DNA from 2 places in the Hahella aquimaris genome. Region 2 is predicted to be linked to the other one. Evidence: predicted binding sites of a transcription regulator. Region 2 holds the regulator's gene; the other holds the start of a gene.
The links. The regulator PhoB, encoded in region 2, activates phosphate uptake and scavenging genes when phosphate is short. The targets are predictions, from matches to a motif close to TGTCATANNNNTGTCANA.
Positions count from the first base shown of each region.

Region 1: a site for PhoB is predicted at 3,582-3,599, ahead of O5O45_RS15800 (UDP-2,3-diacylglucosamine diphosphatase). Genes of this name have one in related genera too.

Region 1 is NZ_CP132203.1:3,557,423-3,564,790, forward strand. It holds gene O5O45_RS15780 (M15 family metallopeptidase) at 1-396, shown strand, start outside; gene O5O45_RS15785 (hypothetical protein) at 389-865, shown strand; gene O5O45_RS15790 (ATP-grasp domain-containing protein) at 852-1,583, opposite strand; gene msrA (peptide-methionine (S)-S-oxide reductase MsrA) at 1,587-2,234, opposite strand; gene O5O45_RS15800 (UDP-2,3-diacylglucosamine diphosphatase) at 2,475-3,329, opposite strand; gene O5O45_RS15805 (response regulator) at 3,771-5,327, shown strand; gene asnS (asparagine--tRNA ligase) at 5,532-6,929, opposite strand; gene cmoA (carboxy-S-adenosyl-L-methionine synthase CmoA) at 7,155-7,368, shown strand, end outside.
Region 2 is NZ_CP132203.1:5,041,284-5,048,651, reverse strand. It holds gene cysZ (sulfate transporter CysZ) at 1-137, shown strand, start outside; gene O5O45_RS22275 (response regulator) at 253-1,131, shown strand; gene phoR (phosphate regulon sensor histidine kinase PhoR) at 1,138-2,466, opposite strand; gene phoB (phosphate regulon transcriptional regulator PhoB) at 2,523-3,215, opposite strand; gene ubiA (4-hydroxybenzoate octaprenyltransferase) at 3,354-4,256, opposite strand; gene O5O45_RS22255 (monovalent cation:proton antiporter family protein) at 4,306-6,279, opposite strand; gene O5O45_RS22250 (hypoxanthine-guanine phosphoribosyltransferase) at 6,337-6,894, opposite strand; gene rd (rubredoxin) at 7,130-7,297, shown strand; gene O5O45_RS22240 (NAD(P)/FAD-dependent oxidoreductase) at 7,350-7,368, shown strand, end outside.

The DNA of each region.
Region 1 (7,368 bases), 1.5 Mb from region 2:
ATGAACAAGGAAGCGAAAAAGTACGGTATTATCATTAAACTGAACCAAACCCTCCGTTTAGTTAATACAGTAGTTAGCGGCAGCGTCGTCACTCCAGCTAAAAAGTCCCAGCACTTCATAGGACATGCTATTGATTGCAATTTAATGGATGGTGATAACTGGAACAGCTCAACCACTTTTTCTCAAGGAAAGGAGAGCGAGAACGCAAAGAAATTTATCGCTTCGGTAAAATCTCAGCTTATTAGATGGGGTGGCGACTTTCAGGAGCGTGATACGCCTCATTTTGATTACAAGCTTGACTCCAGCACAGAAGCCTACACTTTCAAACACTACTTGAATCAAAAGATGATCTCCAATAAAGAACTCATCTCTATTTGGGAGCCCTTACATGGCTAGATGTAAACACAGGCTACAGATTAGCCTGGCTTTAATTCTCACTACCTGCTTATCTGCAGGTTGCTCTACTACGAACGCCGTAGAGAGCAATAATAAAAATGCTCAAATACAATTATTTCTGCAAGATTCGCCAATGAGTGAGTCTGAGCTTTATGCTGATTGGGCCGCCTACTTGAATGATTTTAAAAGTGCTGAAGGTGAGAACTTGAGCATCAATCATGCCCTTAATGCATCTCCTACTCTGAATAATATTAACCTGAATGGCTTCAAGGAAAAGTATTCCACCCTCTTTGTAGTATCTGATCATGCCTGTTATCTCTATACAGGCCCGATATTAGAACCCGCCGTCTACGATTTCATTCACAAAATCTCGACTCAGCAAGACATACCTGAGTTTTTGACTCAGTTCAGTCCAGAGGCATTAAAGGGCAGACTGACGATTGGCGAGTATTCTGTTAACTGTCAGTAGCTACTTGGCGGGTCGCCGCCTCGATACAAGGCAATACTTTCTCGGCCCGGCATCCGTTGAGGCCGGCGCCCCAGGCGGCGTTGGCTTCGATAGTCGCCCAGCCGCGCTGAGGGATATAGCCGATATCGATCACGCAGGTTGCCGGCAAGTGTTCGCTGTGAGCAAGTTGTCTGGCGAATTTCAAGCCGTCCTCAAGCGCTCCGTCGCCTTCGTAGAGCGCGGCGTCGAGAATTTCTCCCCGCCAGACAAAGCAACGTATTTCGCAGGCGAAATGCACGATTTCCGAGTGAAGCACCGGCGTATCCGGCTCCAATCCTCGGGTTTCCACGTCTAAATCATTTGGGCTTGCATAGACGGAAGCTTTGAACAACTTAGGCGCAGCAGGTTTCAGGAAAGCCGGAAATGGCGAGGTCATCGCCATAGATAAAGGCAGCAGCGTTACTGAGCGCTGCAACGCCTGTTGCGGCAGTTGCACCAACAGGTCGTCCGCAGGTGAAATCAGGTCAAGACCCAACTTCTGCGCCAACACCAGCGCAAAGGTGTCATTGCCATAGACGCGCACTTTGGCCGGATCATAGGAAGGAGGCTCCCAGAATCGTCCCAGCCGGGATACCTCGCCTCCGGCGGCGCTCCATGCCGCCGCCACAGAATCACGCTCTGGGTCGCTCTTTTCCGGGATAACCAAGGTCAACCCGGCAAGGGTCGCAGGCTCAGTCAAAACTTAGTCCGCGCTGGCCAGACAAGCTCCGGTGCCGCCCAAGCCGCAGTATCCCCCCGGATTCTTGGCCAGATACTGCTGATGATAGGTTTCTGCGAAATAGAATTCTGGCGCTGGCGTAATTTCCGTCGTGATGGCGCCGCGATTTACGTCATGCAGCGATTGCTGGAACTCCGCCTTCGACGCTTCCGCCAGTTGCTTCTGTTCGTCATTGGCGTAATAAATAGCAGAACGGTATTGGGAGCCGACGTCGTTGCCTTGACGCATACCCTGAGTCGGGTCGTGATTTTCCCAGAACAGTTTCAGCAGCTTCTTATAACTGATCACAGCGGGATCAAACACGACCTGAACCACTTCCGCATGGCCAGTCTGTCCAGTGCAAACTTCTTTATAGGTGGGGTTGGGCGTATAGCCTCCCGCATAGCCGACACAGGTGCTGTAAACGCCTTCCTGTTTCCAGAACAAACGCTCCGCTCCCCAGAAACACCCCAGACCGAAAACCGCCGTTTGCATTTGCGTTGGAAAGGGACCTCTCATGTCCACGCCAAAGACAAAATGCTCGCCTTCGATTTCCATGGGTTCCGCTCTGCCCGGCAGCGCTTGCTCCCGCGCAGGCATGGATGCTTTATCCTGTGAATGACTTCCAAACATACGCTTAACCTCTCCCAATATTCTTAAACTTCGCCACCATGGCGATCGCCCGCCCTCCATATAGAAGACGGAACTAAAAGCGGATCAATATTGTGATAGTAGACACGTTTTCGGGGAAATGGTTCAAGCCCGACGAGAGGACTGCGGCGTTATATTTCCGTAAGCAGTGAGCGGCCAAGCGTTTGATTTCGCTGTTCATAACGGAAAAGACAGAGCTCAGAACAGCGCCAACTCAGCGTATCAGGCAGCCTTAGGCGCTGGCTTGTCACCAGACAACGTGACAGGAGCCGGAAAAAGGCCCGGAATCGGTTCATCGATCCAAGTCGGTTCTGCGTCCGGCTCCACCGCCAGCCAACGCGGCTGTTCCGACCAATGCAGCAGCCTTAACTGCCCCTGATGAGTTTCCACCAGTGCGGAGCAATGTTCCACCCAGTCGCCGTCATTACAGTAGAGCCTGCCGTCTTTGCGACGAAACGCAGCGTAGTGAATGTGGCCACAGATATAGCCGTCCACTTCCAGACTGCGCGCCGCTTTCAGCGCCGCATTTTCGTAGCGTTGAATAAACTCCCTGGCGCGCCCTAAATGGGTTTTCAGGTATCCCGCCAAGGACCAATACGGAAAGCCAAACACCCTGCGGGCGCGATTCAACCAGCTATTGAGCTTGAGCATTAGACCGTGGGCCTTATCCCCCACCAGCAGCGCCAGCGGACTCAGTTGCACGATCTGGTCAAACTCGTCGCCGTGGCTCACATGGAAGCGGCGCCCATCCGCGGTGCGATGGACGCAATTAAGCCGAATCTTCACGCCGGAGAAGGTTTGCCCCACCATTTGCCGGAAAAAATCATCATGGTTGCCGGGAATGTAGATGACCTCCATCCCTTCCCGCGCTTTACGCATGATCAGGCTGAGAATGGCCCGATGCGTCTCGGGAAAGTGGGCTTTGCGTCGCATTTCCAGCAGGTCGATGATGTCGCCGACCAGATACAATCTATCTGTTTTGATTTTATTGAGAAAATCCAGCAAGTGCTCAGCCTGGCAGGCGGCCGAGCCCAAGTGCGCATCTGAGATAAAAACAGCTCTTAGGGAATCTTGCATCTGGATATCCTTTTTAGCGATTAAGCCCTTGCGGCGTAATTATCTATTTTTCCAGCAAACGCAACATATTGATTTGAATATGCAAATACAAAGCTGAAGCATTAGAAAAATTAACTTTAATCATCTTTAGCCGCGATCCTAGAAAGGCTATATGACGCTAAGGTGACCAAATGACGAAAGTTACATTAAACAGATCAAAAAACATGCTGTTACAATATCTAACCTTATGATTTTTGATAGGAAAGTCTTATTTGATATATCTTTGTCATACCTTAGTGTTTGTCGAGGTTCCGGCATCGCCCTTGTAACGCCAGAAAAAGCCTGTGGCTGGGCGTTCAGAGGATGCAGAAACGTCAACAAACCCTATACTAGGATTTTGCCGGCTAGCTTCAAGAATGTGCTAGATTTATCGATGTATCTTAAATTGCAAAAGGTTCCGCAATGTCGCTGCAAACTGCACTGGTGGTAGATGACTCCAAACTGGCGCGTATTACATTACAAAGACTGTTAGAGAAGCATAATTTGCAGGTTCAACTTGCAGAATCCGGGGTACATGCTCTGGAAATGCTGAAAACCAATCTGCCCGATATCATTTTTATGGACCATCTGATGCCTGAGTTGGACGGCTTCGAAGCCACCAAGAAAATCAAGGCGGATCCTCAGACCTCCCATATTCCCGTTATCATGTGCACCGGGAAAGAAGGAAAAGATAATTACGATGCGGAAGCCCGCGCCATCGGCGCATCGGGCACGCTGTTCAAGCCGCCTCAAGCGGAAAAGTTAGCCATGGTGATTGAGTCCGCACGCAGCGGAACGCTCACCTCCGTCGCAGTCCCCCAGGAAGCGGAGCCTGTGGCGGATGTCGTAGAGGAAACCTCTCCAGAAATTGTCGTCCCTACCCCAACGCCGGAATACGCCCCACCGCAACCGCAACAAGCGGTGGTGTCCGCTTCCGACTGGGAAATCCTGGTGGACAGACTCGACAAACTGGAGAAAAGCAGCCGCGATTTCCCCTCTTTCGATGGTTTCGAAAGCCGCCTGAGAGAGAGCGAAAGCGAATTGACCGCACTGCGTCAGGATATCCAGCAGCTACGGGAGCAGCCTTCTGAAGCGCCTGAGCAATCACAACCTGATTTCAGCGCCATGGCGGAGCAATTGCGTGAAGAACTGATGCCCGGACTGGAAAAGCGCGTACAGCAGGTTCTGGAGGCGCATATTGCCAGCATTGAGCCTGCAGAAGCTCCCGCCGCCCCTGCTATTGATGAAGTCCAGCTCGCCGCCACGATTACCCGTGATGTGGAGCAAACCCTCACGCCATTGCTGGACGCCGAGCTGAAAAGCCTGGAAGATCGCTTACTCGGCTCCATCGACGATGCTGTCAGCGAGTCCCGTCGCGATCTGGACGTACAGCTAAGGGAAACCGTCAACGACCTGGAGATGAGAACCAAGCCAGTACCGGAAGCGCCCGACCTTGACGACCTCATCGAACGCATTCGCCCTCAGGTGATGGACATCGCCACCCACTCCGCCACCGCCACCATGGACAACAATGTGGAGGACAGGCTGAGCGCGTGGGAAGCGGAACTGCAGTCAGCCAAGGAAGAACTCAAGCGCACCCTGATCGAACGCACCTCCAGAGACGAGCCGGCGCCCAGCCTGAATATAGAAGACGTTCTCAACGACAAGAAGCTGCATACGCTGATTGAGGGAACTGTGGAGGAGTTGCTGCGCGGTCAGATCAGCAAGCAGGGACAGGACCTGGTGCAACAGATCGCCAAGGCCCTGCGCGAGCAAATGGCGGAAAAACAAAGTGAGATCGACGCCATGGCGGCGCGGGTCGAGCAATTGGAGCGCCAAAAAACCACGCTGGCGACGCAACTCAACACCCTGCAAAACGTCAAACCACCGAAAAGCGGCGGCGCAGCAGCCATGGTTATTGGCGGCGTTGCAGTGGTGCTGGCGATTGTGTCTCTGCTGAAAGGCTTCGGAGTATTTTAAGCGTATCGCCAAGGTGACGTAGTCTGGGTATACGGGTGAGGTTACGTCCCGAGTGACCGGATGCGGTTCCTGACCCGCCTCGCCTGACAACGTCATGCAGCTATGACGGCGGGGAACCAGTTTGCCCCGCGCATAAAAAAAGGCCCGATTCAATCGGGCCTTTTTTGTCGGCTTGACGTCTATGTCGACGTATTAGCCAGCGCCTTAGAACTGTGCGTTGTCCGGCGTTCTTGGGAACGGGATAACGTCACGCACGTTTTCCATGCCGGTCACGTAGGCGATCAGGCGTTCGAAGCCCAGACCAAAGCCTGCGTGGGGCACGCTGCCGTAACGACGCAGGTCGCGATACCACCACAGTTCCTCTTTGTGATGCATATTGCCGATGCGGGCGTCCAGCACGTCCAGACGGTCTTCACGCTGGCTGCCACCGATGATTTCACCAATGCCCGGCGCCAGAACGTCCATGGCCGCAACGGTCTTATCATCGTCGTTCAGGCGCATGTAGAACGCTTTGATTTCCTTCGGATAGTTCATCACGATCACTGGCGCGCCCACATGGGTTTCCGCCAGGTAACGCTCATGCTCGGATTGCAGATCCAGACCCCACTGCACCGGGTATTCGAACTTCTTGCCGCAGTTCTGCAGAATCTTGATCGCTTCCGAGTAATCGATGCGGACGAAATCCGTGTCGACCATCTTCTCCAGACGCGAAACCACATCAGGATTGATGCGCTCGGCGAAGAACGCCATGTCGTCACTGCGCTCGTCCAGCACCACCTTGAACATATGCTTGAGGAAGCGCTCCGCCAGATCCGCATCGGCATTCAGGTCTGCGAAGGCGATCTCCGGCTCGATCATCCAGAATTCCGCCAAGTGACGGCTGGTGTTGGAGTTTTCCGCACGGAACGTGGGTCCGAAGGTATACACTTTGGACATCGCCAGACAGTAGGCTTCCACGTTCAACTGACCGGAAACGGTCAAAAACGTCTCTTTGCCGAAGAAATCTTTGCTGTAGTCGATTTTACCGCTGTCCGTCTTGGGCAGGTTGACCATATCCAGGGTGCTGACGCGAAACAGCTCGCCGGCGCCTTCACAGTCGCTGGCGGTCAGGATCGGCGTATTGATCCACTGAAAGCCCTGCTCATAGAAGAAATGGTGCACAGCGTGAGCCAGAGCCGTACGCACGCGGGTCACGGCACCGAACGCGTTAGTGCGGGGACGCAAGTGAGCGACGCCGCGCAGGAATTCAAAAGTGTGTCTTTTCTTGGCGACCGGATAGGTTTCCGGATCGTCCACCAGGCCGACCACCTCCACGGCAGTCGCCTGAATTTCGCAGGATTGTCCTTGCCCGGGCGACTCTACCAGGGTTCCGGTGACAATCAGGGAGCAACCGGTCGTCAAACGCAGAACGTCAGCATCGTAGTTCGGCAGCTCTTTGGCGACAACCGCCTGAATCGCGTCGAAGCAGGAGCCGTCATGCACGTGAATAAAAGAGACGCCCGCCTTGGAGTCCCTTCTTGACCTTACCCAGCCTTTGACGGTCACTTCGCTACCGATCTCCGCTTTGTTCTTGAGTAAGTCTGAAATGGCGTAATGAGTCATAAACCTGCCCGCTATCCTCTCTATCTTTTCAATAAATGCTTCTCAAATTTTTTGGCCAATGGCGCACAACCGCCAATTAAAGATGGGTTAAGTCGCAAAGTCTAGCGTTCTCTTGCGGTTTAAGCGCCTTATCCGCCTGTCATCAGAACTCACAGTATCCCAGGCGACTGGACCCTGTATGGGCCGGGGCGGTAAAATGCGCGCCCTGACAGGAGCGAGCGGAAAATGAGCGACAGCAAAGACCGAATCTACCAAGACGCCAAAGGCGCCGTCGGCGCCTTCGAATTCGATGAGCGGGTGGCGCACGTATTCACGGACATGATCAACCGCTCGGTGCCCGGCTACGCCATGATGCTGGAGATGATCGGCGTTATTTCCCGACGTTACGCCCAGGCGGGAACCCACTGCTACGATCTGGGCTGCTCTCTAGGCGCCTCCA
Region 2 (7,368 bases):
GCAGCACCCTGATTCCCATCGTGAACTTGGTGTCCATGCAGGCGGCGGTCGCCGGCGGCGTTAAATTCTGGTTGGAAGAACATGGTCAATTACCCAAAGCGAATCCCGCTTCTGGCGCTGGAGTAGCGGTGAGGTGATCCCGTTGCGGCGGCGTGATGGCCACGTCGCCGCTTAAGCACTGAATAAAGTGGGAAATTTGTCAGACAGTGCTAGCCTTATAGTTATGTGATTAACGGAAAGTGTAGCTCTGACATGGCTTTAAAGGTGTTAGTGGTTGATGATGCGAGTTTCGTCCGTGATATGGTCAAGCGGGCGATGCGAACCTATTTTCCTCAGGTGACGGTGGAAGAAGCCATCAACGGGAAAAAAGCGCAGATCCTGATGAATAAGACGCACTATGATCTCATCCTGTGCGACTGGGAAATGCCGGAAATGTCAGGACTGGAGTTGTTGCAGTGGGCGCGTGGACAAGACGCCTACAAGAAAACCCCCTTCGTAATGGTGACCAGCCGTGGCGATAGAGGCCATGTGGTGGAGGCGGTGCAAAGCGGCGTTTCCGATTATCTGGGTAAACCCTTCAGTCCCGAAATGCTGGCGCAGAAAGTCAACAAGCAATTGGCCGCCAAGCTTAAACGCGCTGCTGGTGAAAAATCCTCTTCCGCCCGTTCGGGCTCTGATTCCGCTTCCGTACTGATGCAAGCGTCTGACAGCGCCAAGCAGGCCTCGGCTCCGGCCGTAACGCCAGGCCCGTTTGCTGATAGTGCAGCCTTGCTGACTGGCGGTTCCGCATCGCCCAGAAAATCAACGCCGGACGCAACGTCAGGCAAAAAAGCGCTGGCGCAGATTCGTTTTGCTGAGTTCAACCTGCCCTGTGTGATAAAGGCCATTACTCTGACCGAAGTAAAGGTGGTCGCCAAGCGGGGGCAGAAGTTCCCGATGATTCTTGATCCTGCCGTGGTGGATATAGAAGTCGACGATGGCGAAACTCTGGAGCGGATCAACGGCTACGTGCACATGCTGCAGGCGGTGGAGAAGCGGGTGGACACTGACTTTATCAGCATCGTTATTCGGTTTGTGGATGAAGACCCGGATAAGATGGCGTCGCTGTCCAAGTTTATCGCCAAATTCTAAACCTGCTTAATCTCTGACATCTTCGGCTTCCGCCAACGCCTCCGCAGAAGCCATGCGACTGCGCGGGAAATGGCAGGTAAAGGTGCTGCCTTCGCCGATGTGGCTGGTGATTTCCAGCTCGCCATCATGATTGATCAGGACGTGCTTGACGATTGCAAGTCCCAGGCCTGTGCCGCCGGTGTCTGCAGCCCTTGAAGGGTCAGCCCGGTAAAAACGTTCCGTCAGTCTGGGAATATGCAGGGGATCGATGCCGATGCCGCTGTCCCTTACGGCGAAATGCACGCCTTTCTTATCCTCGAACCAGCGCACCCGAATCTCGCCATTGGGAGGTGTGTATTTCACTGCATTCATAATGATATTGGAAAAGGCGCTGTGTAATTGCGTTTCGTTGCCGGTAAGTCCTGCTGGGCTATCCAGACTCAGCTCTATGCGGTGGCCTTTTTCCTGGCTCAGGGCGCGTGCGTCGTCGCAAATGGCGCGCAACATGCTGTCTACATCCACCAATGTAGCTTTGAAGTTGGAGCCATCGTTCTCAATGCGGGACAACAGCAGTAAATCATTGACCAAGGCTTCCATACGCTGCGCTTGTTGCTGCATCTGATTCAAGGCGCGATTCCAGCGCGGAGGCAATTCGTCAGCGTTGTCAATGAGGGTCTCCAGATAGCCGGATATGACCGTCAATGGCGTACGTAGCTCATGCGATACGTTAGAAACGAAGTCGCGTCGCATTTCTTCCAGGCGGTACAAGCGCGTCACGTCCTGCACCAATAGCAGACGATCGTCTTCCCCGAACAACGTGATATGAAACTGTAACTTCAAGTTGGGATTATTGGGAGCGTTGAGGATCAACGGCTCCTGGTATTTCTTGGAGGTGAAATAGCGTTTAAAAATGGGGGTGCGGATCAGGTTGTAAATCAGCTGACCCCGGTCGGTCGGGTACTTGAAGCCCAGTAATTTCTCTGCGGATTGGTTCCACCAGTCCATGGCGCCTTCGCTGTTGGTCATGACGACGGCGTCTTTGAGGGCGTTGGTGGACTCCTGGATGCGGTCGATCATGGCTTGGAGGCGATCGCGTGAGCGATAGTGCTGAACCTGAAGACGATGAATCCCGTCGAACAGATCTCCCCACAGTCCACGGCTCTCGGGAGGGTCTTCCATTTTCGCCTGATACAGCCAGCGGTGCATGCGAAACGCCTGGGTGAGCGTCCAACCAAGATAGGCGGTGAGACCGAACACCAGCGCCCAGGCCACCGAACCGATAATAAGGCCGACAACGATACAGCCCAGCAAACTGTAAACCAGTAGCCGTACATAATGACGCCAGTGATTGCGCATGCGTTTTATGAATACTTCTTTTGGAATTATTTATTTTTTAAGACGGATCGCGGCGCTTATGGCGCTCGGGTCGAAAAGCGATAGCCCGTCCCACGCACGGTTTGAACCAGATGATGATGACTGGGCTCCAGTGCTTTGCGTAAACGTCGAATATGCACGTCCACCGTGCGTTCTTCCACGTAGACGTTGCCGCCCCATACCTGATCCAGAAGCTGCCCGCGAGTATACACCCGTTCTTGATGGGTCATAAAGAACTGCAGGAGCTTGTATTCCGTGGGGCCCATGTTGAGCGCATCGCCCTTGGCGGTGACGCGGTGGCACACTGGATCGAGGCGCAGCCCTTCGACTTCAATGGGGGTCTCCATACCTTGTACGGCGGTGCGACGCAGCACCGCTTTCAGGCGCGCAACCAGTTCTCTGGGGGAGAATGGCTTGGTGATGTAATCGTCCGCGCCCACTTCCAGACCCTGGACTTTGTTGTCCTCTTCGGTTTTGGCGGTGAGCATGATGAGAGGGATTTCCGAGGTGTTTTGGTCACGCTTTAATCGGCGTGCGAATTCAATGCCGCTGACGCCGGGAAGCATCCAGTCCAGCAGTATGAGGTCCGGCTTCTGATCAATGATCAGCGCATGCGCTTCCCGCGCATCCCCGGCCTCCAGATAGTCATAGTCAGCCATTTCCAGAGCGACTGCGATCATTTCCCGGATGGCGGGCTCATCGTCCACAATGAGAACTTGTTTGCTTGCCATGCAAAACACCTTTTTGAATACTCGATTGCCGAATTATTACAACGGCGTTTTGTTACAAGTATATGACAGGCGCTTAATTAATGTGATGGAAATGAGCCCGGCCGCTCTCGGTCGGGCTGAAAGCAAGGCGGGACGGGCTTAGAGACGGAAGACAAACTCCAGCGCCAGGCCAAGAAATACGGCGGCGCCGACCCAGTGATTGTTAAGGAACGCCTTGAAACAGTGCTGGGAACTGCGGTCGCGAATCAGGTGCTGTTGATATACAAACAGCACGGCGGCGACGATCAGAGAAACTTGGTAGTAAACGCCCAGTTCGTATTGCGCGCCAACCATGAACAGGATGCCCAGCGTCAATACCTGCAGGCCCGCCACCGCGGCGCGATCAGCCTCTCCAAATAGAATGGCGGTGGACTTCACCCCGATTTTGAGGTCGTCTTCCCGATCCGCCATGGCGTACATGGTGTCATAGGCGACGGTCCATACCACCGTTGCGGTATACAGCAGCCATGCCTGCTGCGGCACAGCGTCCAGTTCTGCGGCGAAAGCCATGGGGATGCCCCAGGCGAAGGCCGCGCCCAGTACGACCTGGGGCAGGTAAGTATGGCGCTTCATGAAGGGGTAAGTAGATGCCAGCGCCAGCGCTCCAGCGGAAAGATAAATCGTCAGGGCGTTGGTGAACAGCACCAGTATGAAAGAAACGCCAACCAGAACGCCGAACAAGGTGAGAGCCTCTTTTTCCGTCACCCGGTTCTGCGCAAATGGACGGCCTTTTGTACGCTCGACGTGCATGTCTATACGGCGGTCGGCGTAGTCGTTGATGACGCAACCAGCAGAGCGCATAAGCAGAACGCCGACGACAAAGATGAACAGGTTCTTGATGGAGGGGGCGCCCTCTGAGGCCAGCCATAGCGCCCAAAGCGTTGGCCAGAGCAACAGGTAAGTTCCGATAGGACGGTTCAGTCGCGTGAGATCGATATAAACCGGCAATTTCGCCTTGATTTGCTCCGCCAGGGATGGAAGTGGACGCCCTTGGGATTTCATAGCCAAACAGAATCCTGATCTAGTATATGGTTTGCAACTGCGTTCAAGTTCAGCCGCCCAGCAACTTGTTTTCCGCCTGTTCGACCTGATCCGCCGAACCATGCAGAATCAGCGTATCGCCGGGCTGCAGAATAAAATCGCCGGAGGGGTCGAAGAACTCCTCATCTCCGCGCCGAATACTGTCGACATTACAGGCCGCCAGCTTCATTTGCCCCAGAGAGCGATGGCAGCTGTAAGCGCCATCCGGCAGCGTCAGCGCATGCAGTTTTTCCAGCGGCGTACCGTCGGCGCCTACCAACTGGGAGTTAATACCCGGGTAATAACCGTGTAGCATTTTGTAGCGGCTACGGCGCACTTCCTCAATTTGACGATGAATCTTCCTGGCCGGCGCGCCCATAAGAGTAAGCACTTGAGTCACCAACATCAAGCTGGCCTCCAGCGTCTCCGGTACGATCTCCGTTGCTCCTGCTTCCAGTAGCAACGGCATTTTGGAATCATCCGCCGTGCGCACCAGGATAGGCACATTGGAGCCGGTGGAGCGGACTTTGCGAATGACCGCCAGGCTCTTGTCCACATCGGCATAGGTAATGATCAGCAGCCGCGCGCGCTCCAGACCCAGCGCCTTGAGAATATCCAGACGTTCGGAGTCGCCGTAGTGCACAGGTTCACCAGCGGCCGCGGCCTCTTTTACCCTTACAGGGTCTTTGTCCACGGCGGTCATGGGCAAATTGCTGCGGCGCATGAAGCGGGCGACGGTTTGTCCGACCCGACCGAAACCGCAGACAATGGCGTGTCCTTCCAATTCGGAACAGGCGTCGGTCAACGCTTCCACGCGGGTCTGGGCGACGCTCTGACCTTTATCTGAGGGGAAGCGTGCGCTGAGGTAGCGCGCCAGATTCATCAGCCAGGGCGTCAGGGAGATGCTTAGAATGACGGTGGTGATCACCACCGCGCCGGCTTGTTTGGATATCAGCTGGAATTTCTCGCCCAGTGCGAACAGGGCGAAACCGAATTCGCCGCCCTGGGCCAGATAAAGCCCGGTCTTCAGCGCTACGGCCTTGTCTTTCTGGTGACGATAGGCGAGGGCGCCGATCAGCGTCGCTTTGGCCAGCAGGAGCATCGCGGTGATAAGGAGAATCCAGGGCCAGTTGGCGAGCACTTCCTGGAAGTCCACGATCATGCCCACGCTGATAAAAAACAGGCCCAGCAGAAGGTCGCGGAAAGGACGGATGTCCGCCTCAATCTGATGTTTGTAGTGGGTCTCCGACAGCATCATGCCGGCGATGAACGCGCCCAGCGCCATGGATAGCCCGAAGCTGTGCGTTAACGCCGCCGCCAGCAGGGACACCATCAGCACGGTCAGAACGAAGAGCTCTTCCGAGTGGGACTTGGCGACTTCCGTGAAAATAAACGGCAGCAGGTATTTACCAATCGCCAGCATCAGCGCGAATAAAAGAGCGCCTTTGCCGAGGGTGATGGCGAGGGCCGCCGCCAGGGAACTGTCTGAGCCGCCCGCCAGGAAGGGGACCAGAATCAAAAAGATAACCGCCGCCAGATCCTGAAACAGCAGCACCCCCATCGACATCACGCCGTGAGGCTGCCCCAGTTCATTGCGCTGCACCAGCTCTTTGCTGACCACCGCTGTGGAGGACAGCGCCAGGGCGCCGGCGATGATAATGGCCTCTTCCGTACTGGCTTTGAATAGCCGGGCGATGCCGAAAATCACCAGACTGCTCACCGCCACCTGCCAACCGCCCAGGTTGAACACCACCTTGCGTAAAGCAATCATTTTGGCCAGAGAGAACTCCAGTCCCAGGGAGAACAGCAGAAATACAACGCCGAACTCCGCCAGCACCTGGATCGTTTCCACGTCGTCCACCCACCCCAAAGCAGTGGGGCCGACCCCAAGACCCACCGCGAGGTAAGCCAGGACAGAGGGAATGTTCATGCGCCGGAACAGCGACGATACGACGACCGCCGCGGTTATCAGCACCAAAAACTGACTCAGATTAGCTTCATGCATAAGAGGTAAGGAACCAACATCGCCTGTTAGTGAATTGGTTTAGCGGGCGGGCTTGGCTTAAAGGCCTTTTACGGCGTAGATGCCGGGTGCATTGCGCCAGTAGCCTTTGTAGTCCATGCCATAACCGAATATGTAGCGGTCAGCGACTTCCAGGCCGGTGAAGTCGCACTTCTGGCCAGGATAGACTTTGCGTTCATGTTGCTTATCCACCAGCACCGCGGTGTAAACTTTCTCCGGCTGCTTGTCTTGGCAGTAGTCGCAGATGGCGTGCAGGGTGGCGCCTTCGTCGAGGATATCGTCAAGAATCAGGACCGTACGCCCTTCCAGGCTTTCCGCCGGCTCCACTTTCCATCTCAGACCGCCGCCGCTGGTCTGGTTGTTATAGCGGGTGGCGTGAATATAACTGACTTCCAGCGGAAAGCGCAGCTTGGGAAGCAGCTTGCCTGCAAACACGACGCCGCCGGTCATCACGCAATACACCAAAGGGTTGCTGTCTTTCAGCTGCGCCGTGATTTCCTGGGCCAGACGTTCAATAGCCTGGTCAACCTGTGCTTCGTCAAATAGGCGGTCTGCTTCCTGAAATACCTGCTGCATGTTTTCCATATTATGGGACATTGGAATTACCTGAGAGTTACCGTTGTGATGATAAATGTTCTAAGAATCTATAAAAGTTACAGGGTTTGTTGGCGACGCTGGCGTCTCAACAAAGCCTAGTATAACGATTTAGCCCCGGAATGACTTGATCAATGCCTGCCGGAACCTTATAAATGCACACACTGTGAATCAGGCGTTTTACCATAAATAAGAAGCTCTTTGCGGCTTTTTTGACAAATTTGAATAGGGTACTGTGATGCGTAAATGGCAATGTGTGGTGTGCGGATACATTTATGATGAGGCGGAAGGCTGGCCCGAAGACGGTATCGCTCCCGGAACCCGCTGGGAAGATGTGCCGGAAGACTGGATTTGCCCAGACTGCGGCGTCGGCAAAGAAGACTTTGAAATGATTCAAATCGGTTAATCCGCTCTCCAAGCCAGCTCAACTCTCTACTGGAAACATTAAAGGATACGTCATGCCGGATACTGCGCCCA